DNA from 2 places in the Bacillus sp. BACIII genome. Region 2 is predicted to be linked to the other one. Evidence: riboswitches for the same ligand, from Rfam matches in the RefSeq annotation. Region 2 holds a riboswitch; the other holds the start of a gene.
The links. A riboswitch is a leader RNA that binds a small molecule or an ion and turns the genes downstream of it on or off. The one in region 2 is predicted to bind lysine.
Positions count from the first base shown of each region.

Region 1: linked by a shared signal. The riboswitch ahead of ACXN9U_RS15405 (amino acid permease) and the one ahead of ACXN9U_RS01705 (aspartate kinase) in region 2 are both predicted to bind lysine.

Region 1 covers NZ_CM174437.1:3,129,838-3,141,751, forward strand. The annotation lists gene ACXN9U_RS15370 (oxalate decarboxylase family bicupin) at 1-580, shown strand, start outside; gene rsiO (acid stress-sensitive anti sigma factor RsiO) at 645-1,067, shown strand; gene ACXN9U_RS15380 (ABC transporter ATP-binding protein) at 1,105-1,908, opposite strand; gene ACXN9U_RS15385 (FecCD family ABC transporter permease) at 1,927-2,937, opposite strand; gene ACXN9U_RS15390 (FecCD family ABC transporter permease) at 2,937-3,974, opposite strand; gene ACXN9U_RS15395 (iron-hydroxamate ABC transporter substrate-binding protein) at 4,224-5,162, shown strand; gene ACXN9U_RS15400 (class I SAM-dependent methyltransferase) at 5,310-6,224, shown strand; gene ACXN9U_RS15405 (amino acid permease) at 6,273-7,685, opposite strand; lysine riboswitch at 7,794-7,975, opposite strand; gene sspJ (small acid-soluble spore protein SspJ) at 8,097-8,237, opposite strand; gene ACXN9U_RS15415 (metal-dependent hydrolase) at 8,421-8,903, shown strand; gene ACXN9U_RS15420 (LTA synthase family protein) at 8,946-10,802, shown strand; gene ACXN9U_RS15425 (substrate-binding domain-containing protein) at 10,833-11,759, opposite strand; gene modA (molybdate ABC transporter substrate-binding protein) at 11,877-11,914, shown strand, end outside.
Region 2 covers NZ_CM174437.1:306,751-318,664, forward strand. The annotation lists gene ACXN9U_RS01680 (electron transfer flavoprotein subunit beta/FixA family protein) at 1-695, shown strand, start outside; gene ACXN9U_RS01685 (electron transfer flavoprotein subunit alpha/FixB family protein) at 727-1,704, shown strand; gene ACXN9U_RS01690 (alpha-N-arabinofuranosidase) at 1,917-3,407, shown strand; gene trxA (thioredoxin) at 3,560-3,874, shown strand; gene uvrC (excinuclease ABC subunit UvrC) at 4,022-5,794, shown strand; lysine riboswitch at 5,856-6,034, shown strand; gene ACXN9U_RS01705 (aspartate kinase) at 6,160-7,389, shown strand; gene ACXN9U_RS01710 (YslB family protein) at 7,437-7,883, opposite strand; gene sdhC (succinate dehydrogenase cytochrome B558) at 8,180-8,788, shown strand; gene sdhA (succinate dehydrogenase flavoprotein subunit) at 8,822-10,582, shown strand; gene sdhB (succinate dehydrogenase iron-sulfur subunit) at 10,585-11,343, shown strand; gene ACXN9U_RS01730 (acyl-CoA thioesterase) at 11,403-11,840, shown strand.

The sequences.
Region 1 (11,914 bases), 1.1 Mb from region 2:
CGGACTGCCGGGGAAAGAAAAATATATCTTTGAAGAACCTGTTCCCGGCAAGCTGAAAGATGACATTGTGGAAGGACCGAACGGCGAGGTGCCTTACCCGTTCACCTACCGTCTGCTGGATGAAGGTCCGACTGCTGAAACGGACGGCGGCAAAGTATATATTGCGGATTCCACAAATTTCAAAGTGTCCAAAACGATCGCTTCAGCGCTTGTCGTGGTCGAACCGGGCGCAATGAGAGAGCTGCACTGGCATCCGAATACGCATGAATGGCAGTATTATATTTCCGGTAAAGGAAGAATGACGGTGTTTGCTTCGGACGGCCATGCGAGAACTTTCAACTATCAGGCCGGAGATGTCGGCTACGTTCCGTTCGCCATGGGCCATTATGTAGAGAATCTGGGGGATGAGCCGCTCGTCTTCTTGGAAATCTTCAAGGATGACCACTACGCCGATGTGTCTCTGAACCAATGGCTCGCCATGCTTCCTGAGAAATTCGTCCAGCAGCATCTTGATCTGGGCAAAGGCTTTACGGATATTCTTTCGAAAGAGAAACACCCTGTCGTCAAAAAGAAATGCTAAAGACACACACCGACTTGCAGAGTCCGTCTCTGCAAGTCGGTGTGTGTAAAAAGGAGCTGAGCAGATGATCAATCAAAACGGGCCGAAATTGTTTTTTCTCCGGGTGCTCAGGTATGCCCTGGCAGCGGCCGCCGTATTATTCGGGTATTTCATCGTGATGATGACCGTTTTTTCATTAGCCGGGACGAGCTACGGATCAGTGGCGTACGTCCTGCTTTTTTCCGTGCTTTTTATTCTTCTCGGTTTATGTTTTGAACCGCTTGAGCGGCTGATGATACATAGTTTTACTTTTTTTAGGACGGGCAGGCTGCCTTTTCTTCTTTTAGCCAGCACCGTTCAGCTGCTGTTCCTCTGGATGACCGCGTATACGACGGATAAACTGATTGAAAAGATTTGGCTGTCAACGACCGAGGAGCTGATTGTGGCGGGGGTTTTTTTCGTTTTGGATAAATGCGTCTCCGGGCAAAAGCAGCCCCAGGCGCAATAAAAAAAACGCAGACCGAAATGGTTCTGCGTTTTTACCGTCATACCGTGGCATTTTCATGCCGGATTAAATCGTATGTCAAGCAGACGGGTTTGTTCGTGCGCGGATCTTTAACGATCTGTGCGTCAATCTGAAACACGTCTTTCAATATGCCGGGCGTCATGACTTCCTCCGCCGTCCCTTCCTTGATGACGCGCCCTTTTTTCAGCGCAATCATATAATGGGAAAAACGGGCGGCATGGTTCAGATCATGAATAACCATTAAAATCGTGCGCCCCTGCTCTTTGTTTAATTTGTCCAGGAGCTGCAGAATTTCAAGCTGATGGGCGAGATCTAAATAAGTGGTCGGTTCATCAAGAAGCAGCAGCTCCGTTTCCTGAGCGAGCGCCATGGCGATCCACACACGCTGCCGCTGTCCTCCGGAAAGCGCTTCGATCGGCCGGTCGTAAAATTCGGCCATCCCCGTCTCTTCAAGCGCCCATTTGATCACATCACGGTCTTTATCACTCAAGCGGCCCATTCCGGACTGATGCGGAAACCTTCCGTAAGAAACAAGTTCGTATACCGTCAGCCCGCTCGGCGCTTCAGGCGTCTGCGGAAGGATGGCCATTTCCTTGGCGATGTCCTTCGTGGATTTTTGCATGATCGCCTGTCCGTTTAAATAGACGGCGCCGGATTTCGGTTTCATGATTCTTGACATCGTCTTAAGAACCGTCGATTTTCCGCATCCGTTTGGGCCGATCAGCGTTGTAATTTTTCCTTTCGGTATGGCGATGTCCAATTCTTTCGCTATCAGACGATCTCCATAACCGACAGTAAGCTGTTCCGCCGATAATGAGTTCATCGCGGCAGTCTCCTTCCTCTATTTCGTTTTCATCAGCAAATATACAAAATACGGCGCTCCGAGCACGGAAATCACCAAGCCGACCGGAACCTCGGACGGCGCAAGCACATTTCTCGCCAGCGTATCAGCGAGCAGAAATAAAAATGCGCCGATTAAAGCCGAAACCGGAATAAGTGTTTGATGGCGCGGCCCGGTAAGCCTTCTGGCCAAATGCGGGGCAATCAATCCGAGAAAAGCGATTCCGCCGGCTGCCGCAACACATGACGCGGCCAAGGCGGCAGCTGAAAACAGCAGAATGCGCCGCTCCTTTTCGACCCGGGTGCCGAGTCCCGCCGCCAGCTGGTCACCGAGCTGGAGCACGTTTAAATACCTCGCTTTATAGAGGCTGAACGGCAAAAGAACCAGAAGCCACGGCAAAATGGACAGCACCATTTTCCAATTGGCATTCCAAATCGAACCGGAAATCCATACAAGCGCCTGCATGAAGTCCCGCGGGTCCATTTTCAGCTGAAAAATCAAGAGAAGCGCATTAAACCCCGCATTAACGCCGATCCCGACCAAAATGAGCCGGACAGGCGAAACACCTTTTTTCCAAGCGAGCACATAGATGAGCAGCACAGCCAGAAAAGCCCCCGCCAAAGCACTCACCGGAAGCAGCCATGTACTGAACATGCTTAAATCAGCAGCAGACCCTTGGAAAAAGAAGATAAACAGAACGACCGCCAAAGACGCTCCGGCGTTGATACCGAGAATGCCCGGCTCCGCCAAGTCATTTTGAGACACGCTTTGAAAAATCGCGCCTGAAACCGCGATTCCGGCCCCGACCAGCAATGACAGCACCATGCGCGGCAGTCTGAATTCAAATAAAACGAGCTGATCCCGGGCATCCCCCTGTCCGAAAAAGACACGTAACGCATCGAAAGGCGCAATCCGGATTACACCCATATTTAAGCTGATAAAAAAGACGATGCATATGAGCAAAAACGTAACGGCTATAACCGCCAGCGGTTTTTTCGATTTCACATTCATTACAGCCCTCTCCTTTCCCTGCGCGCCAAATAAAAGAAAAAGGGAACGCCGATAAGGGCCGTTAAAGCGCCGACCGGTGTTTCAAACGGCGCATTGACGAGTCTTGCCGCAATGTCACTGAAGACTAACAAAACGGCGCCGAATACCGCAGAACAAGGAATAATCCATCTGTAATCTACACCGACTAAAAAACGGGTGATGTGCGGAATCACCAAGCCGATAAAAGAAATGGCTCCGGCGACTGAGACTGAAGCCCCCGTCAAAAGGACAACGACAACCATTCCGATGACTTTCACAAGCGCCGTGTACTGCCCGAGCCCTTTCGCAAGCTCCTCACCCAAGCTCAGCACCGTCACTGAGCGCGCAATCAGAAATGCGAGCAAAAGTCCGATGACGCCGACTGCCAAAAGCAGCTGGACGCCCTCCCATTTCACGGACGCGACTCCTCCGGCATACCAGAACTTCACATCCTGAGCGACATCAAAACGGATCGCAATCGCGCTTGAAAGCCCCGTTAAGAAATAGCCGACCGCCGTACCGGCCAGCGCGAGCTTCACCGGTGTCAGCCCGCCTTTTGAAAACAGGCCGATGCCAAACACAATGAGCGCCCCGATTCCCGCTCCCATAAAGGACCACAAAACAAGCCCCGCGGCAGAGAGCCCCGGAAAAAAAGCAAATGCCAAAGCGATCGCAAATCCCGACCCCGACGTCACGCCCATAATGGAAGGCTCAGCAAGCGGGTTCCGCGTCAGCCCCTGCATGATCGCCCCGGACACAGCTAAAAAAGCCCCGACGAGCGCGGCGGCCGCAGTTCTCGGCAGCCTCAGATCGCGTATGATTTGATGAGATGTATTTTGCGGCTGAAAGTGAAAGAGAGCATCCCACACCGTCCGCAGATGAATATCGGCAGCTCCTATGGAAACAGACAAGGCCGCGCCGATCAATAAAACCGAAATACCGGCACACAGCAGCACAGCCGCCCGGAATGAACGCGCCGTCCACTGAATTTCGCTCCCTGATGCCCCTTGAGCCGTCATTGTCTGCTTCTTTTTTAATAGACCCAACACTCGTTCTTCCTTTCTCAAAACAAGAATGATAATGATAATGATTATCAATGACTTGTTTCAGTATAGCACTATTATCTTCTCTTTTAATAGACCTAATTTCATATGACAATAGAAAGTTTTTCTTTAAAAAGAGCGTGCTTCTCTATAAAAGCAGTGATATAATCACACTGATAATGATTCTCTTTATCACTATTTTTTTTATGAAAGAAGGAATGTCAGATGTTCCATACATACAAGAAAATCGGCGCTGCGCTGATTGCCGTGCTGCTCATCGCCGCTTTGGCCGCATGCGGAAATTCTTCAAACACGAAAGGCTCTTCTGAAAAAGGAGAAACCGTCACTTATAAAGCCGAAAACGGCAATATTAAAATTCCGAAGCACCCGAAACGTGTCGTCGTCATGGCTGACGGCTACTACGGCGACTTCAAACAGCTAGGCATCAATGTTGTCGGCGCGCCGCAAAACGTATTTAAAAACCCGTATTACAAAGGGAAAACAAACGGTGTGACAAACATCGGCGACGGCACATCCGTTGAGAAAATCATTGATTTAAAGCCTGATTTAATCGTTGTCTGGACGACACAAGGCGCCGATATTGAAAAACTGGAAAAAATCGCGCCGACCATCGCCATTAAATATGACAAGCTCAGCAACATTGATCAATTCAAAGAGTTTGCGAAAATGACGGGCACTGAAGATAAAGCAGACAAATGGCTGGCTGAATGGGATAAGAAAACCGCTGCCGCTAAAACAAAAGTTCAAAAAGCGGTCGGCTCAAAAACCATCTCCATCATGCAGACAAACGGAAAAGACATCTATGTATTCGGTAAAGACTTCGGCCGCGGCGGAAGCATCATTTATGACAAACTCGGGCTGAAAGCCACAAAACTGACGAAGGAAAGAGCCATTCATCAAGGGCCGGGCTACGCCAGCATTTCACTTGAAAAACTGCCTGACTTCGCGGGAGACTATATCTTTATGGGGCCATGGCAGGCCGGCGGTGACGACAAAGGCGTGCTTGACAGTTCAATCTGGAAGAATCTCGATGCCGTCAAGCAAAACCATGTCTACCGCATTGATCCGATCGGCTTCTATTTCTCAGACCCGATCTCACTCGAAGGCCAGCTCGACTACATCACAAAAAGCTTAACAAAGTAACCCGGGAGCCGCTGTCACAGCGGCTTTTTATGACGCCACAAACTTGACAAAAAAATTCATTTATGCTATAATTTACATTTTTGGATTAACATGTATAATAAGATTCTCCCGGCCGGAGATTGACGTAAATAACGGAGGATCTTTAATATGAGAGAAAATAAGGCGAGTATGACTTCCCTGCTGTCCGCTTTCGTAAGGGCGTACCACAGTAAATACGACACACCGGTGATATTTGATGATTTCTTGGCACAAGATCTTTTATCTGAAAAAGAGCTGTCGGACATCAGCGATCATTTGATTCAAGGTATATCATTTTTCAGCAAAGACATGGCCCGGAAGCTTCAAGGCAAACCGGATGACATCTTAAAATGGGTGACTCAAGTTCAGCTGTCTCCTACACCGTTAGCCCGTGCGGCGTATTGCGAAGAAGTGCTCCTGAATGAAGTGAAGCTCGGGGTTAAACAGTATGTCATCCTCGGTGCGGGGCTGGATACTTTCTGTTTCAGGCATCCCGAGGTGACAAACGGCTTAGACATCTTTGAAGCGGATCTCCGCGCTTCACAGGAAGACAAATTAAACAGTTTAAAACGTCTTGAGCGCGATATTCCGAGCCGACTTCATTTTGCGCCGATGGACTTTACGGCTCCGCTTTCTTTCAGCCGTCTGAATCAGGAAGGTTTTTCCCGCCAAAAAACCTTTTTCAGCCTGCTCGGTGTGTCATATTATCTTACGAAAAAGCATCTCGCCCGCCTGCTTACACAATTATTTGCCGAAGTCCCGCCCGGCAGCTCTATCGTGTTTGATTATGCGGATGAATCGCTCTTTGAAGAAAAAGGACTGTCAAACAGAGTGGAGAACATGGTGAAAATGGCTGCGGCAGGCGGAGAACCGATGCTGTCGTGTTTCAGCTATAAAGAAATTGAAAAAATGTTAGAATCATCAGGCCTGCTTATTTATGAACATTTATCTCCAGCGGTTATCAATGACCGTTTTTTCAGCGGGCGCACTGACCATTTAACCGCATTCGAGACCATTCATTATATACACGCCGTCAAAAAGTAATCCGCTGACGCCAAAAAAGACATCCCACAGACGTGAGATGTCTTTTTTTTATACGGATTGTCTGTTGTTTGCAAATTTCTTTGAAACAAAAGGATATAACAGCAGACCGACGAAAAACAGTCCGATACCGAGAATAAAGGTCGTTAAATCGGCCGTTCCGGTAATAATGACGTAAAAAGAATAAATGCAGGCAAGGATGGCGATGAAACCGTCCTTCACTCTTGAACCCTTGATTTCGTCATACGTTTCACCCGTCAGCACGAGCTTCAGGCTGTAAAACGCAGATACGAGATACGGAATCAGATAAGCGAGTGTCGCCGCCGTTGTTAAAAACGTAAACGCGTCACTGATTGTCCGGGAAATAACCGAAAAGATAAAGATCTGTGACATCACATTCGTGACGATTAACGACACAACCGGGCTTCCCTGTTTATTTGTTTTTGCAAAAGCGGCGGGAAAGTCTCCTGATTTCGCGGCTTGATACGGAACTTCAGAGCCGAGAAGAATCCAGCCGAGCATCGTCCCGAACAGACAGAGGATCGCCAAAATCGCCATGATGATGCTTCCCGCATTGCCGACGATCGCGTATAATACGTCAACAAACGGTTTTTCCGAGCCGACAAGCTTACCATGCGGAAGCACGCCCATCGTAATCAATGTCACGATAATATAGATGCTGAGCGCAATCAATAAGCCGGTAATGGTGGCGCGTTTCACGTCGCGCTGCGAACGGGCGCGCCCGGATAAGATGACTGCCGATTCAATTCCGACGAACGCCCATAATGTTGAAATCGCCGCATTGTGGACCTGACCGCCGATTCCCTCAACCGTGTGAGGACCTGTCTGAACCGGAAAATAAAAATGATCGAAAAACGACGTTTGAAATACAAACAAACCTGCAATGATAAAGAAGATAAATCCTAATACCTTTGAAAACGTCGTAACGAAATTTAATTTACTCGCACCGTTCATGCTGGAAACGAGAATCGTGTGAGTGCCCCATAATAAAACCGTACATACGGCAAACGTCAGCAGCTGGCCAAGTGTAACCGCCTGACCGCCGATTGAAAACATTTCACGCTTATCCGTTAAAATCGGGAAAAAAGAAGTTAAATATCCGGCAAGGCTGGTGATGATCGCCACGTTGCTGATCCAGCTCGCCACCCAGTAGCCCCACACCATCGTGAAACCGGCTGCGTTCCCTTTTTTCCGATCGCTGAACAGCGCTCTCGCATAGCTTTGCGGCCCCGCCGTCAGCTCAGGCTTGCGGATGGATAAGTGACCGAAGACAAGCGCGATCATTAACACACCGGCTCCCGTCAAAAGCCATGCCGATGTAGCGCCGAACGGGCTCGCGATTTTTGCGAGCGTGCTCGGAAGGGAAAAGATGCCCGAGCCTACCATATTTCCTACGACAAATGCCGTTAATAACCAAAAACCCCATTTTTTCGTCTGTTCCATTCCTGTACCTCCTGGTTGTTCATTCGTACGGACCAGACCCCGAGACCATATTTACACACAAAAAAAGCCTGAACAAAAGTCCATGCTTAAAGAAACACACACCCTTGATCTCCGGATAGCCCTCCGCGAAAAAGCACGCGGCAGTCCTGCACTTATTCAGATACAGTCCCAGCATAAAGAAGGATCGGCTTTCTTTACACTTCGGCGCTGATGCCTTTAACACATGTTTTGCGGCCCCTTATCAGCCTGGCATGTGCGACTCATCATCAAGCGCAACCTCTACCTCACCGAGAAAGAGTGAGGATTTTTATCATTCAATTCTACTCAGAGGTTATCAGAGATAAAAAGATCTGTCAAAGGGAAAAATTAGACGGAAAACGGATAGAGCATTTGCCCTACCCGTTTTTATAGTCAGCGGTTGTTTTTTTTCTTTTGAACAGCTTCTTGAAGCGGATCGTCTTTCAAAGCTGCACCGGCGTCCTCAAGCGCACCTTGAATGACGTTTTTGTTTTTATCGCTGTTTTTGCCTTTTTCTTTGTTAAAGAAAGCCATCTGTATCACCTCTTTATCAAATATAGGTACACCTATAATGTGTCTTTTTCCGCGGCAGAATATACGGAATCCGATCCTCCTTCCTTTTGGCGGAACAGGTAAAGTTTGTTGATCAAACATGCATTCTCTTGATATATTTGTAATTCAGGGGATTTTGGCAAAAATAAAAAGGAGAAGCGAAAAATGACAGGAAAAACACACATCATGGGAGGCATCGCTTCTTGTTCCGCAATTGCGTATTATTACGGGTATGATCCGGTCCTTATGACCTCAGCGGGTGCCCTCGGGGCGCTGATTCCCGATATTTGCCATACAAAAAGCAAAATCGGCAGAACGCTGCCCGTTCTGTCCAAAATCGTAAGCACGGTTTTCGGCCACAGAACATTTACACACAGTCTGCTGTTTATGCTTATTATGTTTTTCATCACGGCAGCCTATATCCCGAATCCAAGCATCTCCGCCGGACTGATGGTCGGAATGGCAAGCCACCTTGTGCTTGACGCATGGACCGTCAACGGCATTAAACTGCTGTTTCCGTCTGCCATCCGCTTCCGTCTTCCCCTTTATATGAGGACGGGGAGCTTTTCGGAGCAGCTTGTGCTGGCCGGGTTAACGATTGTATCCTGCTATTATTTATACGAATTGGTTCACGGCCGCATCTCTTAAACAAAAAGCGTCTTTTCGCTTTTAGGGTGAGGAGTCATACATATGAAAAAATCCTTTTTCAGCAATCATCGGTTTTTATGCCTGTCCATCCTGTTCATGTGGATAAAAACATACGCCGTTTACAAGCTTGGTTTTGATCTGCAAAACAATTCGGTTCTTGAGGAATGTCTGCTTCTCATTAATCCGCTGAGCTTTATTGTGCCGCTGTTCGGCATCGGCCTGCTGCTGACGGAAAAGAAGCAGCGGATCTTTCTGCTTTCGGCAAATGTGATGCTGACGGGGATTTTAATCGCGAATACGGTGTTTTACGGGTTTTATATTGATTTTATCACCATACCGGTTTTGTTTCAGGCGAGCAATATGGGCGATATGGGAAGCAGCGTCCAAGAGCTGTTTCACCCGCTGTATATCGCTTTATTCGCGGATATTGCGGTTCTGTTTTACCTAGCGGGAAGGCATAAAGCCGGTAACGGAAAAGCGGGCGCCCGGACCGTCAAAGCATATGCGTGGGCATCAGCCGGCCTCATGCTGTGCAACCTGGCGCTGTCTGAGGCCGAGCAGCCGAAGCTGTTCAGGCATCCTTTTGATCGTGAAGCGCTCGTAAAAGGAATCGGCCTGTTCCACTTTCATTTGTATGACACCATTTCGCAGACGCTGAATGCAGGGGCTAAAGCGTTTGCCGACGAAGACAGTCTTGCCGCGGTCGCGAACTACACTCAAGCCGACTACAGCCGCCCGTCCGATGCAAAGTTCGGGCTTGCTAAAGGGCGTAATGTGATTTTTGTCACGCTTGAATCAACACAGCGTTTTGTGATGGATGAACGGGTCAACGGGCGGGAGATTACCCCGTTTTTAAATAAACTGCGGAAAAAAAGTTATGACTTCACTCATTTTTATCAGCAGACTGAACAGGGAAAAACCTCAGATTCAGAATTCATTACTGCGAATTCGCTGTATCCGTCTTCAAGCGGCGCCGTTTTTTTTACAAAAAGCGGCCACCGGTTCAATACGATGTACCATATGTTAAAAGATCATCAATACTATTCAGCCGTTCTGCATGCCAATCATAAGGCCTTTTGGAACCGGGATGAGATGTACGGGACATTCGGAATCGACCGTTTTTTCGACGCGGATGAATTTAAGGTGACACAGGAAAATTCAACAGGCTGGGGCCTGAAGGATAAGGAATTTCTCGAACAGTCAGCGGAAAAATTAAAGAAGCTTCCGCAGCCGTTTTACGCGAGCCTGCTGACTTTGACCAACCATTTTCCTTTTGAAATTGATAAACAGGATCAGCTCATTGAAGAACCGGACACAAGCAGCGATTTATTAAACCGCTATGTGACGACGGTCCGCTATGAAGATGAGGCCCTGAAACACTTTTTCAAGAAGCTGAAAAAAGAAGGACTGTATGACAACGCGATGATCGTCCTGATGGGAGATCATTACGGTATATCCGAAGCCCATAATCAAGGACTTGCCGAATTCTTAGGGAAAGAGGAAATCACTCCGTTTGATACGGTTCAGCTTCAGCGCGTGCCGTTTATCATTCATATTCCCGGGGTGACCGACCGTGCGCCGGAAACGATTGCATCCGCCGCGGGACAGGTTGATGTAAGACCGACGCTGCTTCACCTGCTCGGCATTGAAACGAAAGGCAGCATTCAGTTCGGCAATGATCTGTTTTCCGGAGAGCGGACCCCGTTTGCGGTGCTGAGAAACGGCAGCTTTATCACGGATGATCATATTTATACGAAAAATACGTGTTACAGCCGTAAAACGGGTGAACCGCGTTCTGACATGAGCACGTGCAGCGATGAGAAAGAAAAAGCGGAACAAGAGCTGATGCTTTCCGATAAAATATTAAACGGCGACCTGCTGCGGTTTTACAAGCAATAAAAAAATCCCTCCGTTATATGGAGGGATTTTTCATGTTTCATATATGAGCCGTCCTGTCATTTTCGTATCATATCCGGATAATTGAGAAAGCTGAGACTTGAATTCCTCAGAATTGAGGATGTCCTGCACGCTTTGAACAAGCTCCCGGTTTTGTTTTAAGACGACCACATCGTACTGTTCACTGATCACCGGGATAAAGTCCGTGCCTGCCATATGCGCCGCATGCTGCGACCCGACTCCGATATCCGCCTTTCCGCTTGACACTTGTGAAGCCGCTGACAGATGATCAGTGACAATGTCATGGTAGCCGGCGACATCAGACGGCGTAATACCGAAAGATCTGAGCTGTTCATCCAGCAGCACCCTCGCGCCTGATCCTTTTTCGCGATTGACGATACGGACATCCTTTCGGCTCAAGTCCTGAAAGCCCTGAATGTTTAGCGGATTGCCCTTTTTCACATATAATCCGGCCTGCCGCAGCACGACATGAAAAAGCGCAAACGGCTCCCCTGAAAGAATGCGCTTCACGTACGGGATGTTATACTGCCCCGTCTCCCCATCGTACAAATGCAGACTGACGATGTCACAAGCCCCGCGGTACATCTCGATCAGGCTGTTCAAACTGCCGCTGTACTTGCGGAGCGGAGCCGCCTGTATTGTTTGTTCCAGCTGTTTGCTGAGGAGGTCCATCGACACATCCTGCCCGCTGATGATAACGGACTGCCTTTTTTCCGGCTCCCGCCCGCGGGACGGGTCAGCAGCTTCTGATACGGATGGCTTTTTTGACATTCTCATGTTTGCTTTATATTGTTTTAAGTCCTCTTCATCGACCCTCATCTGTCTTCCGACCCTGTACGCCGGAATGAGTCCTTTTTTTATCAAATCATATACTGTCAGTTTTGAGACCTTCAAAAGGCCCGCAACTTCTTCTATTGTATAGGAAGTGGCTTCTGTCATATTATCACGCTCCGTTTTTATTATAACGGTTCAGATATTGAAAAAAAACCGCACCCTCACGTACAATTACGTTATAATTAGTTTTATCTAATGATATTCAGTTATAAGGGGTGCACAATGTTGAAAAAGAAAGCGACACTATTCACAACTGCGGT
Region 2 (11,914 bases):
ACGGAGCCGAGTTTATCATTAATCCGTATGATGAATACGCCATTGAAGAAGCGATTCAGCTGAAAGAAGAGCATGGCGGAACCGTTACCGCCGTAACCGTCGGCGGAGAAGATGCGGAGAAAGAACTCCGCACTGCTCTTGCGATGGGGTGCGACCAGGCGGTGTTAATCAATATTGAGGATGACCTGAGCGATCCCGACCAATACTCCATTTCCACGATCTTATATCACTATTTCAAGGACCGGGAATATGATCTGATTCTCGGCGGAAATGTCGCGATCGACGGCGGTTCCGGCCAAGTGGCGCCAAGACTTGCCGAGCTGCTGAACATTCCTTGCGTCACCACGATTACAAAACTGACAATCAGCGGTGATGAAGCTGTGGCAGAGAAAGACAACGAAGGGGATACCGAGGTCATTAAAACCTCACTTCCTTTAGTCATCACGGCACAGCAAGGCTTAAACGAGCCGCGCTATCCGTCGCTTCCGGGCATTATGAAGGCGAAGAAAAAACCGCTGGAAGAGCTTGAGCTCGATGACCTCGGAATTGATGAGGATGATGCTGCACCGAAGCTCAAAACGATCGAACGTTTTCTGCCGCCGCAAAAAGAAGCGGGCAAACTGATCGAAGGAGAAGCCGCTGAGCAGGCGAAGGAGCTTGTCTCACTGCTGAGAAAAGAAGCCAAAGTCGTATAAACCGATATTAAAGAAACTGGGGGATGTCAGAATGGGAAAAAAAGTGATCGTACTCGGAGAAATTCGTGACGGCGCCTTACGGAACGTCACCTTTGAAGCCATAGCCGCAGGCAAAACCATTTCCGGCGGAGGAGATGTCATCGGCGTGCTGTTGGGAAAAGGCGCGGCTGATGCAGCATCAGAACTCATTCAGTACGGAGCCGACAAGGTATTTACGGCCGATGCACCGGGGCTTTCTCAGTATACGGCGGACGGATACGCCGCGGTTCTCGGAGATCTGATCGAAAATGAAAAGCCCGATGCGGTTATTTTCGGCCATACTTCTATGGGAAAAGATTTGTCACCGAAGCTTGCGGCCCGGTTTGAAACGGGGTTGATTTCAGACAGCACGGATGTAAGCGTTACCGGAGACAACATCGTTTTTACAAGACCGATCTATTCCGGCAAAGCCTTTGAACAGGTGATTTCAACCGATCCTTTCATCTTGGCGACAATCCGTCCGAATAACATTCAGGCATTAGAAAGAGATGCAAGCCGCTCGGGTGATATTGAAGAGCTTGCGGCCCCGCCGGCAGATTTGCGGACGGTCATTGAAGAAGTAGTTAAAAAAACAGCGGACGGCGTGGATTTATCAGAAGCGAAAATCATCGTTGCGGGCGGCCGCGGTGTAAAAAGCAAAGATGGGTTTGAACCGTTAAAAGAACTTGCCGAAGTGCTGGGAGCAGCGGTGGGCGCTTCGCGTGGCGCGTGTGACGCGGACTATTGCGACTATTCTCTTCAAATCGGCCAGACGGGCAAAGTCGTTACACCTGATTTGTATATTGCCTGCGGGATTTCCGGAGCGATTCAGCACTTGGCGGGGATGTCAAACAGTAAAGTGATCGTTGCCATCAACAAAGACCCGGAAGCGGAAATATTCAAAATAGCGGACTACGGAATTGTCGGCGATTTGTTCGAAGTGGTTCCGCTCCTGACCCAGGAATTTAAAAAGGCCAATATTCATTCATAACCAAAACCCTCTGGCTTCATTTGTCAGAGGGTTTTGGTTTGTGATGATTGGTTCGTATAAATTATCTATTATCAAAATAATAGATTGACATGTACGAACCAATATAATAAGCTTTCTGTAAAGCGCTTACATAATTATCCTTTCAGCATATATCCCAGATACATAGATTGGCTGTAGTGCTTTCATTCTTATTAAGAAAGGAATGATCAAGTATGTCTCACAATACGGCAGTCATTCAAACGGATATCACACGGGGAACCATTAACAAAAACATATACGGACATTTCGCGGAACACTTAGGAAGAGGCATATATGAGGGCATCTGGGTCGGAAAAGACTCCGATATCCCGAATACCGGCGGAATCAGGACGGATGTCGCCTCCGCCCTCAAACAGCTCCAGATTCCCGTTCTCAGATGGCCCGGCGGCTGTTTTGCTGATGAATATCATTGGGCAAACGGCGTAGGAGAACGCAAAACCATGCTGAATACCCATTGGGGCGGAACGATTGATTCAAACGAATTCGGCACGCACGAATTTATGATGCTTTGTGAACTGCTCGGCTGCGAACCGTACATCGCCGGAAACGTCGGCAGCGGAACGGTTAAGGGAATGGCTGATTGGATTGAATACATGACGTTTGAAGCGGGCACACCGATGTCCGACTGGAGAAAGGAAAACGGGCGGGAAAAACCGTGGAAGCTCAAATATTTCGGTATAGGAAATGAGAACTGGGGCTGCGGCGGAAACATGCATCCTGAGTATTATGCCGATCTTTACCGGAACTTTCAAACCTATGTCCGCAATTACAGCGGGAATGAAATCTATAAAATTGCCGGCGGTGCGAATGTCGACGATTACCGCTGGACAGAAACATTAATGAAAAAAGCCGCTGATCTCATGGACGGGCTGAGCCTGCATTATTACACAATACCGGGCGACTTTTGGAAGGGAAAAGGATCAGCGACGGAGTTTACGGAAGATGAATGGTTCATCACGATGAAAAAGGCGGCCCATATGAATGAATTGATTACAAGGCACAGCGCCATTATGGATCAATACGATCCGGAAAAAAGAGTCGGTCTGATCATTGATGAATGGGGGACGTGGCTTGACCCTGAGCCTGGCACGAATCCTGGCTTTCTGTATCAGCAAAATACGATCCGCGACGCACTTGTCGCCGCCACGCATTTTCACATTTTTCATCAGCACGCAGACCGTGTGCAGATGGCCAATATCGCGCAAACCGTCAACGTGCTTCAGGCAATGATCCTGACAGAAGGGAAAAATATGCTGCTGACGCCGACATATCATGTATTTGATATGTTTAAGGTTCACCAGGACGCTTCTCTTTTGGCCGCAGAAACAAAAGCGGCCGGATACGAATGGAAAGACGGCAGGCTCCCGCAAGTCAGTATTTCCGCCTCCAAACAGCAAAACGGAGACATCCATATCAGCATGTGCAATATCGATCATCTGCACAAAGCTGACGTGAAGATTGAACTGCGGGGCATGAAAAAGACAGGGAAGCCTTCCGCGACGATTCTGCATGCTGAAAAAATGAATGCCCACAATACATTCAGCAGCCCTGAAAACGTCAAACCGAAGCCGTTTTCCGGGTTTACGCAGAAGGGCGGAAACCTGGAGGCGGAGCTTCCTCCAATGGCGGTTGTATTAATCACGCTGCCGGCGGGTCCATCTTAAGTTTTGAACGCCTGCTGACCGGTTATCATACATTCTATAAATAAGATTATTTTCGGCGTGTTCGGGAGAAAATAATATAAGCATTAAATTAGCATGAACGAATGGGAGATGCTATACTAAAAATCATCATTTGACAATTGGAGGAATAACAAATGGCTATCGTAAAAGCAACTGATCAATCGTTCTCAGCTGAAACAAGTGAAGGTGTCGTATTAGCTGATTTCTGGGCTCCTTGGTGCGGACCTTGTAAAATGATCGCGCCCGTTCTTGAAGAGCTTGATCAAGAAATGGGAGACAAACTGAAAATCGTCAAAATCGACGTGGATGAAAACCAAGAAACTGCCGGTAAATACGGCGTCATGAGCATCCCGACACTTCTTGTGTTAAAAGACGGAGAAGTGGTTGAAACATCTGTCGGCTTCAAACCGAAAGAAGCCCTTGAAGAGCTTGTAAACAAACATCTGTAAGCCGAAAGTTTCCGTTACGGCTGCGGCAGGGCGATTCCTTTAAAAGGGATCGCCTTTTTTGATCTTCCAAAAGCTGAGAATGGAGAAAAACAAATGTTCGTGATACACTGAATGGACACAAGAAATGAATGTAAGGAAGGGTAACGTATGAATAAACAACTGAAAGAAAAGCTGGCCCTCCTTCCCGATCAGCCGGGCTGTTATTTAATGAAAGACCGTCAAAAAACAGTCATCTACGTGGGGAAAGCGAAAGTGCTGAAAAACAGGGTGAGATCCTATTTCACCGGTTCTCACGATGCAAAAACCCAAAGGCTTGTGACGGAGATTGAGGACTTTGAATATATCGTGACTTCCTCCAATCTTGAAGCGCTTATTTTGGAAATGAATCTGATTAAAAAATACGATCCGAAATACAATGTCATGCTGAAAGATGATAAAACCTATCCCTTTATTAAAATCACCCATGAACGCCATCCGCGGCTTATTGTCACCCGCAATGTCAAAAAAGACAAAGGGCGCTATTTCGGCCCGTACCCGAATGTACAGGCGGCGCGGGAAACGAAAAAACTGCTGGACCGCCTTTATCCGCTCAGGAAGTGCTCAAATCTTCCGGACCGCGTCTGTCTCTATTACCATCTCGGACAATGCCTCGCTCCATGTGTAAAGGATATTTCTGAGGAGACAAACCGCGAGCTTGTGGAAGACATCACCCGCTTTTTAAAGGGAGGACATAACGAGGTCAAAAAAGAGCTTGAAGAGAAAATGGCAGAGGCGGCGGAAAAGCTTGAATTTGAACGGGCTAAAGAATTCCGCGATCAGCTTGCTTACATCGAATCGACGATGGAAAAGCAGAAAATGACCATGAATGACCTTCTGGACCGCGATGTGTTCGCTTATGCGTACGATAAAGGCTGGATGTGCGTTCAAGTCTTTTTCATACGCCAAGGAAAGCTGATCGAACGCGATGTCAGCATGTTTCCGATGTACCAGGAAGCGGATGAAGAATTTCTGACCTTCATCGGCCAGTTCTATTCGAAAAACAATCACTTTCTGCCCAAGGAAATTCTGGTGCCTGACAGCGTTGACAGGGACATGATCAGCGAGCTTTTGGAAACCGCCGTGCATCAGCCGAAAAAAGGCCCGAAAAAAGAACTGCTTCTGCTTGCGCACAAAAACGCGAAAATCGCCCTGCGGGAAAAGTTCTCATTAATCGAGCGGGATGAGGAACGGTCAATCGGAGCAGCCGAACGGCTCGGCGAAGCATTGAACATTTACACGCCGCACCGGATTGAAGCGTTTGACAACTCCAATATTCAAGGCACAAACCCTGTATCGGCCATGATTGTCTTTATTGACGGAAAACCGAATAAAAAGGAATACCGCAAATATAAAATCAAAACCGTAACAGGGCCTGACGATTACGGATCAATGAGAGAAGTCGTCAGAAGAAGATATTCGAGGGTGCTCCGCGAAAATCTCCCGCTGCCGGATTTAATCATCATTGACGGCGGAAAAGGGCAGATTAACGCGGCGCGCGACGTGCTTGAGAATGAGCTCGGCCTTGATGTCCCGGTAGCGGGATTGGCGAAAGATGACAAACACCGAACATCCAACCTTCTGATCGGCGACCCGCTTGAACCGGTATTTCTGGAGCGGAACAGCCAGGAATTTTACCTGCTCCAGCGCATTCAGGATGAAGTTCACCGTTTTGCGATCAGCTTTCACAGACAGATCCGGGGAAAAAGCGCCTTTCAATCCGTATTGGATGATATCCCGGGGATCGGCGAAAAACGCAAAAAAATGCTCTTAAAGCATTTCGGTTCTGTCAAAAAGATGAAGGAAGCAAGTCTTGACGATATCAAAAAAGCCGGTGTGCCGGCTGCGGCCGCTCAGCTGCTGTTTGAAAAATTGAAAAAATAGTATTGTGCTTTTCTGAAAAGTCTGCTAGAATGTGAACTAATTTCATAAGATCGTGTTATATGGTGAAGATAGAGGTGCGAACTTCAATAGTATGCCTTTGGAGAATGATGGATTCTGCGAAAAAGGCTGAAAGGGGAGTTCGCCGAAGTGAAACACATCCCATCGGTGTGCTTTGCTGGCTTTGCATTAAATAAATGTAAAGCTGTCAAGAATTCATTTTCTTGGAGGGCTATCTCGTTGTTCATAATCAATCGTAATGATATGAAAAAGCAATGAGAGCTATTCCTCTCATTGCTTTTTTTATTGTGGACACAACGCTCTTTTCTCCTCACCCGCACGAACCAAAATGTAAAGGGTGGTCTAGTATGGGTCTTATCGTACAAAAATTCGGAGGCACTTCCGTCGGCTCTGCCGAAAAAATTCAAAATGCCGCAAATCGCGCCATTGCTGAAAAGAAAAAAGGCCATGACGTCGTAGTCGTCGTTTCGGCAATGGGAAAATCAACCGACGCGCTCGTTAATTTGGCGGCGGAAATGACATCTGAGCCAAGCAGACGCGAGATGGATATGCTTCTGTCTACGGGAGAGCAGGTCACGATTTCGCTTTTGGCCATGGCGCTTCAGGAAAAAGGATATGACGCCGTCTCTTATACGGGCTGGCAGGCGGGTGTCCGCACGGAGGCTGTCCACGGCAATGCGAGAATTACGGATATTGATATCACCGCAATTCAGGCGCAGCTTGCAGAAGGCAGGATTACAGTTGTCGCCGGTTTTCAGGGAGTAACGGAAAACGGCGGCATCACGACGCTCGGACGGGGCGGTTCCGATACGACGGCGGTCGCTCTTGCCGCAGCTTTAAAAGCGGATAAATGCGACATTTACACGGATGTTCCGGGCGTGTTTACGACAGATCCGCGGTACGTCCGGTCAGCGAGAAAACTGGCGGGAATTTCTTACGATGAAATGCTGGAGCTTGCAAATCTCGGAGCGGGTGTTCTGCACCCGCGGGCGGTTGAGTTCGCGAAAAACTACCAAGTGCCTTTGGAAGTGCGGTCAAGCACGGAACATGAAGCTGGAACATTAATTGAGGAGGAATCATCAATGGAGCAGAATTTAATCGTCAGAGGAATTGCATTTGAAGACCAGATTACAAGGGTGTCCGTTACTGGCCTGACAAGCGGGCTGACAACACTTTCAACAATCTTCACTGCGCTGGCGAAACGAAACATCAACGTTGACATCATTATTCAGACACAAGCGGACAATGGGGAAGCAGACATTTCTTTCTCAGTGAAAACGGAAGATTCCGCGCAAACGGTCGCTGTGCTTGAAGAATATAAAAACGCGCTTGACTATGAAAAAATTGAAACTGAAAGAAAGCTGGCGAAAGTATCCATTGTCGGATCAGGCATGGTCTCTAATCCCGGCGTCGCCGCGGACATGTTTGCCGTACTGGCGGAAAAAAATGTACAAGTCAAAATGGTCAGCACATCTGAAATAAAAGTATCAGCGGTTGTCAGTGAAAATGATATGGTGAAAGCCGTCGAAGCGCTTCATGATGCGTTTGAGCTTTCTAAACAGCCGTCTGCCGTATAAACGGGCAGGCAAAAAGGCGGGACTTTTAAGTCACCGCCTTTTTTCAATTATACAGGGTCCTTCATATCCCATTTCACGGTCAGGACGACTTTATCCGCTCTCTTTTTGACCTGTTCATAAGATTCTGCAATTTGATCGTTCATCAATTGAATCTGTTCGGCTATAAAACCGGCTTCAAGCTGAAAACAAGGCTCTTTCTGGTGTTTGAGCCTGCTGGAAACGAGCGGTCCTTCCAGTTCAAATTCCAGCTCTTGCTTTTTTGATCCTGTGTTTGTCAAAGTTCCCCAGCCGGCTTTTTCAAAAAAGGCGGGGATTTCTTCCCATGATTGAAGAGGAAATTTGCGGGCGAGGCGTTTCCCCGCCCAATACATCATGGATGAATGCTCCGGGCCGAGGATATCCGGAAGCACGATTTCCCGGATTAATTCGTAGCCGTATGCGCTGACGCCGAGTTCAGTTAAAGGTTCTAAAGCTGCTTCATAATTATTCTTCATATTATGTATTCCCCTCTCTCCTTCGTTTATTATAGCTTAAACAGGGGGGAGGATTACAGGATGATCCTATAAAACACGTGAAAAAAAGTGAGAAAGGTATTGCAGGAAAATAAAATTTTCACGTCAAATAATCAATTCCGAAAATTATAATTTATGTACACGTTTTCTTGACGCCCTTTTGAGGGAGGAGTAAAATGAAATTGTCAATAAATTTTAATAAAGTGCTTACAATTGAAACGAAGTGGGGGCAGAGATTTTAGCACATTTCGCACTTAAATCAAACAGGGGGTAAAGTAATGTCTGGGAACAGAGAGTTTTATTTTCGAAGATTGCATTCCTTGCTCGGTGTGATTCCGGTCGGCATCTTTTTGATCCAGCATTTAGTCGTCAACCAATTTGCCGCAAGGGGAGCGGATGCGTTTAACAAGGCGGCCGGCTTTATGGACAGTCTGCCGTTCAGGTATGCGTTAGAAATTTTTATTATTTTCTTACCTTTAATTTATCATGCGGTTTACGGTGTGTACATAGCATTTACTGCGAAAAACAACGCTGGCCACTACAGCTATTTCAGAAACTGGATGTTTGTGCTTCAGCGTGTCACCGGTATTCTCACCCTTATTTTCGTCAGCTGGCATGTGTGGCAGACGCGGATTGCCGCACAGATGGGCGCTGAAGTCAACTTCGATATGATGGCGAATATTCTGAGCTCGCCGTTTATGCTCGGATTTTATATTGTAGGCGTTTTATCAGTCATTTTTCACTTTTCAAACGGCTTATGGTCTTTTGCGGTCACATGGGGGATCACGGTCACGCCGCGTTCTCAAAGAATTTCGACTTACGTGACGCTGATTATATTTTTAGCGCTTTCATACGTGGGTCTAAAAGCGATTTTTGCGTTTGTGTAAGAGAACTAGATTACTAGAGGGAGAGGGGCTATCATGAGTCAATCAAGCATTATCGTAGTCGGCGGGGGTCTTGCCGGCCTCATGGCGACAATTAAAGCAGCGGAATCAGGCACGGCCGTTAAATTGTTTTCCATCGTTCCGGTCAAACGCTCTCACTCGGTCTGCGCGCAGGGCGGGATAAACGGAGCTGTCAACACAAAAGGGGAAGGAGACTCTCCGTTTGAGCATTTTGATGACACGGTTTACGGAGGCGACTTTTTAGCAAACCAGCCGCCTGTAAAAGCGATGTGTGAAGCGGCGCCGTCCATTATCCACTTATTGGACCGCATGGGGGTTATGTTTAACAGAACGCCGGAAGGGCTCTTGGACTTCCGCCGTTTCGGGGGTACACAGCATCACAGAACCGCATACGCGGGAGCGACGACAGGTCAGCAGCTTCTTTACGCACTGGACGAGCAGGTGCGCAGATATGAAGTGGCGGGTCTCGTTACAAAATACGAAGGCTGGGAATTCCTCGGCGCCGTTCTTGACGATGAGCGCACGTGCCGCGGTATCGTAGCCCAAAATCTGACCAATATGCAAATCGAGTCATTCCGTTCTGACGCCGTTATTATGGCGACGGGAGGACCCGGAATCGTATTCGGCAAATCAACAAACAGCATGATCAACACGGGATCTGCCGCATCAATCGTTTATCAGCAGGGCGCTTACTACGCTAACGGAGAATTTATTCAAATTCACCCGACTGCCATTCCCGGAGACGATAAACTCCGTCTGATGAGTGAATCGGCGCGCGGCGAGGGCGGAAGAGTCTGGACGTATAAAGACGGAAAACCTTGGTACTTCCTTGAGGAAAAATATCCGGCTTACGGAAACCTTGTGCCGCGGGATATTGCGACACGCGAAATCTTTGACGTGTGCGTGAACCAGAAGCTCGGCATCAATGGAGAAAACATGGTGTATCTCGATCTTTCGCACAAAGATCCGAAAGAGCTTGACGTTAAGCTCGGCGGCATTATCGAAATCTATGAAAAATTCATGGGTGATGACCCGCGCAAGCTTCCGATGAAAATTTTCCCTGCCGTTCACTATTCAATGGGCGGCCTGTGGGTTGATTATGATCAGATGACAAGCATCCGCGGACTGTTCGCGGCGGGTGAATGTGATTATTCAATGCACGGAGGAAACCGTTTAGGGGCAAACTCTTTGCTTTCCGCCATCTACGGAGGAATGGTTGCCGGTCCGAATGCGGTGAAATATGTTTCCGGACTTGAAACATCGGCTGAAGATCTGTCTTCTTCATTATTTGATTCCTATGTGAAAAAAGAAGAAGAAAAATGGGCAGACATCATGAAGATGGACGGCGATGAAAATGCCTACGTGCTTCACCGTGAACTCGGAGAATGGATGACGGCCAACGTAACGGTGGTCCGCCACAATGACAAGCTTTTGAAAACGGATGATAAAATCCAAGAGCTGATGGAACGCTTTAAGAAAATCAATATTAATGATACGACAAAATGGAGCAACCAAGGGGCGATGTTCACCCGCCAGTTCTCCAATATGCTTCAGCTTGCCAGAGTCATCACGCTCGGCGCATACAACCGAAATGAAAGCCGGGGAGCGCACTATAAACCGGATTTCCCTGAAAGAAATGACGATGAGTGGCTCAAAACGACAATGGCTAAACATGCCGGTCCGTTTGAAGCTCCGGAATTTGAATATCAGGATGTCGATGTATCACTGATTGCGCCCCGTAAACGCGACTACTCGAAGAAGAAGGTGGCGAAATAATCATGAGTGAGAAAAAGATACGGTTTATCATTACACGTCAGGATACGCCTGAAAGCGCGCCATACGATGAAGAATTTGAAATCAATTACCGCCCGAATCTGAACGTGATTTCCGCCCTGATGGAAATCCGCAGAAATCCCGTGAATGCAAAAGGGGAGAAAACAACTCCTGTCGCATGGGACATGAACTGTCTTGAGGAAGTGTGCGGCGCCTGCTCCATGGTCATCAACGGCAGACCGCGCCAGTCATGTACGGCGCTGATTGATAAGCTGGAACAGCCGATCCGTCTGAAGCCGATGAAAACATTCCCGGTTGTCCGTGACCTTCAGGTTGACCGCAGCAGAATGTTTGATTCACTGAAAAAAGTGAAAGCATGGGTGCCGATAGACGGGACTTACGACTTGGGACCGGGGCCGAGAATGCCGGAAAAACGCCGCCAGTGGGCATATGAGTTGTCTAAATGCATGACCTGCGGCGTCTGCCTTGAAGCCTGCCCTAATGTCAACAGCAAATCGAAGTTCATGGGGCCTGCCCCGATGTCGCAAGTGCGTCTATTTAATGCCCATCCGACGGGCGCGATGAACAAGTCAGAACGTTTAGAAGCTTTAATGACAGACGGCGGTCTCGGAGATTGCGGGAATTCACAAAACTGTGTTCAATCCTGCCCGAAAGGCATTCCGCTCACGACTTCAATCGCTGCTTTGAACAGAGATACCAACTTACAAGCATTCCGCAATTTCTTCGGAAGCGACAGAGTATAAGATAAAGAAAAAGAGCCTCTTCCGCACGGGAGAGGTTTTTTTATAAGGAGCTGAAGGTGATGAAACAACCGCAATACATTGACATCCCGTTTGAAGAATGGAGACAGTCGTTTTCTTTCTTTACTGAAGTATCAGTTCGCTTTTCAGAAACGGATATGTTCGGCCATATGAATAATGTAACCCCTTTCATCTATTTTGAAGAAGCCCGGATCGCCTACTTTAAGCAGCGCGGCATGGAAGCGCAAAATGCAGAAACGATGACAGTCGTCGCAAGCCAGCAGTGTGACTATATGCGTCAGGTGATGCCGTATGAAAATCTGCGGATTTATGTCAAAGCAAGCTCTGTCGGAAATGCGTCCGTCACCCTTCATTACCTTGGAGAAAACGAGTCAGGCCTGCCGTGCTTTACCGGTTCCGTCGTTATGGTACAAGTATCAAAGACAAGCGGCAAAGCGGTCAGCTGGACGGAGCGGGAGAAAGGCATTCTGCTCGCCTGAACGGATAACTATTTCTTTAAGTGACGTCACCTCCGAAGCGGCTTTTACATATGATATCTTGACTATATAAACCC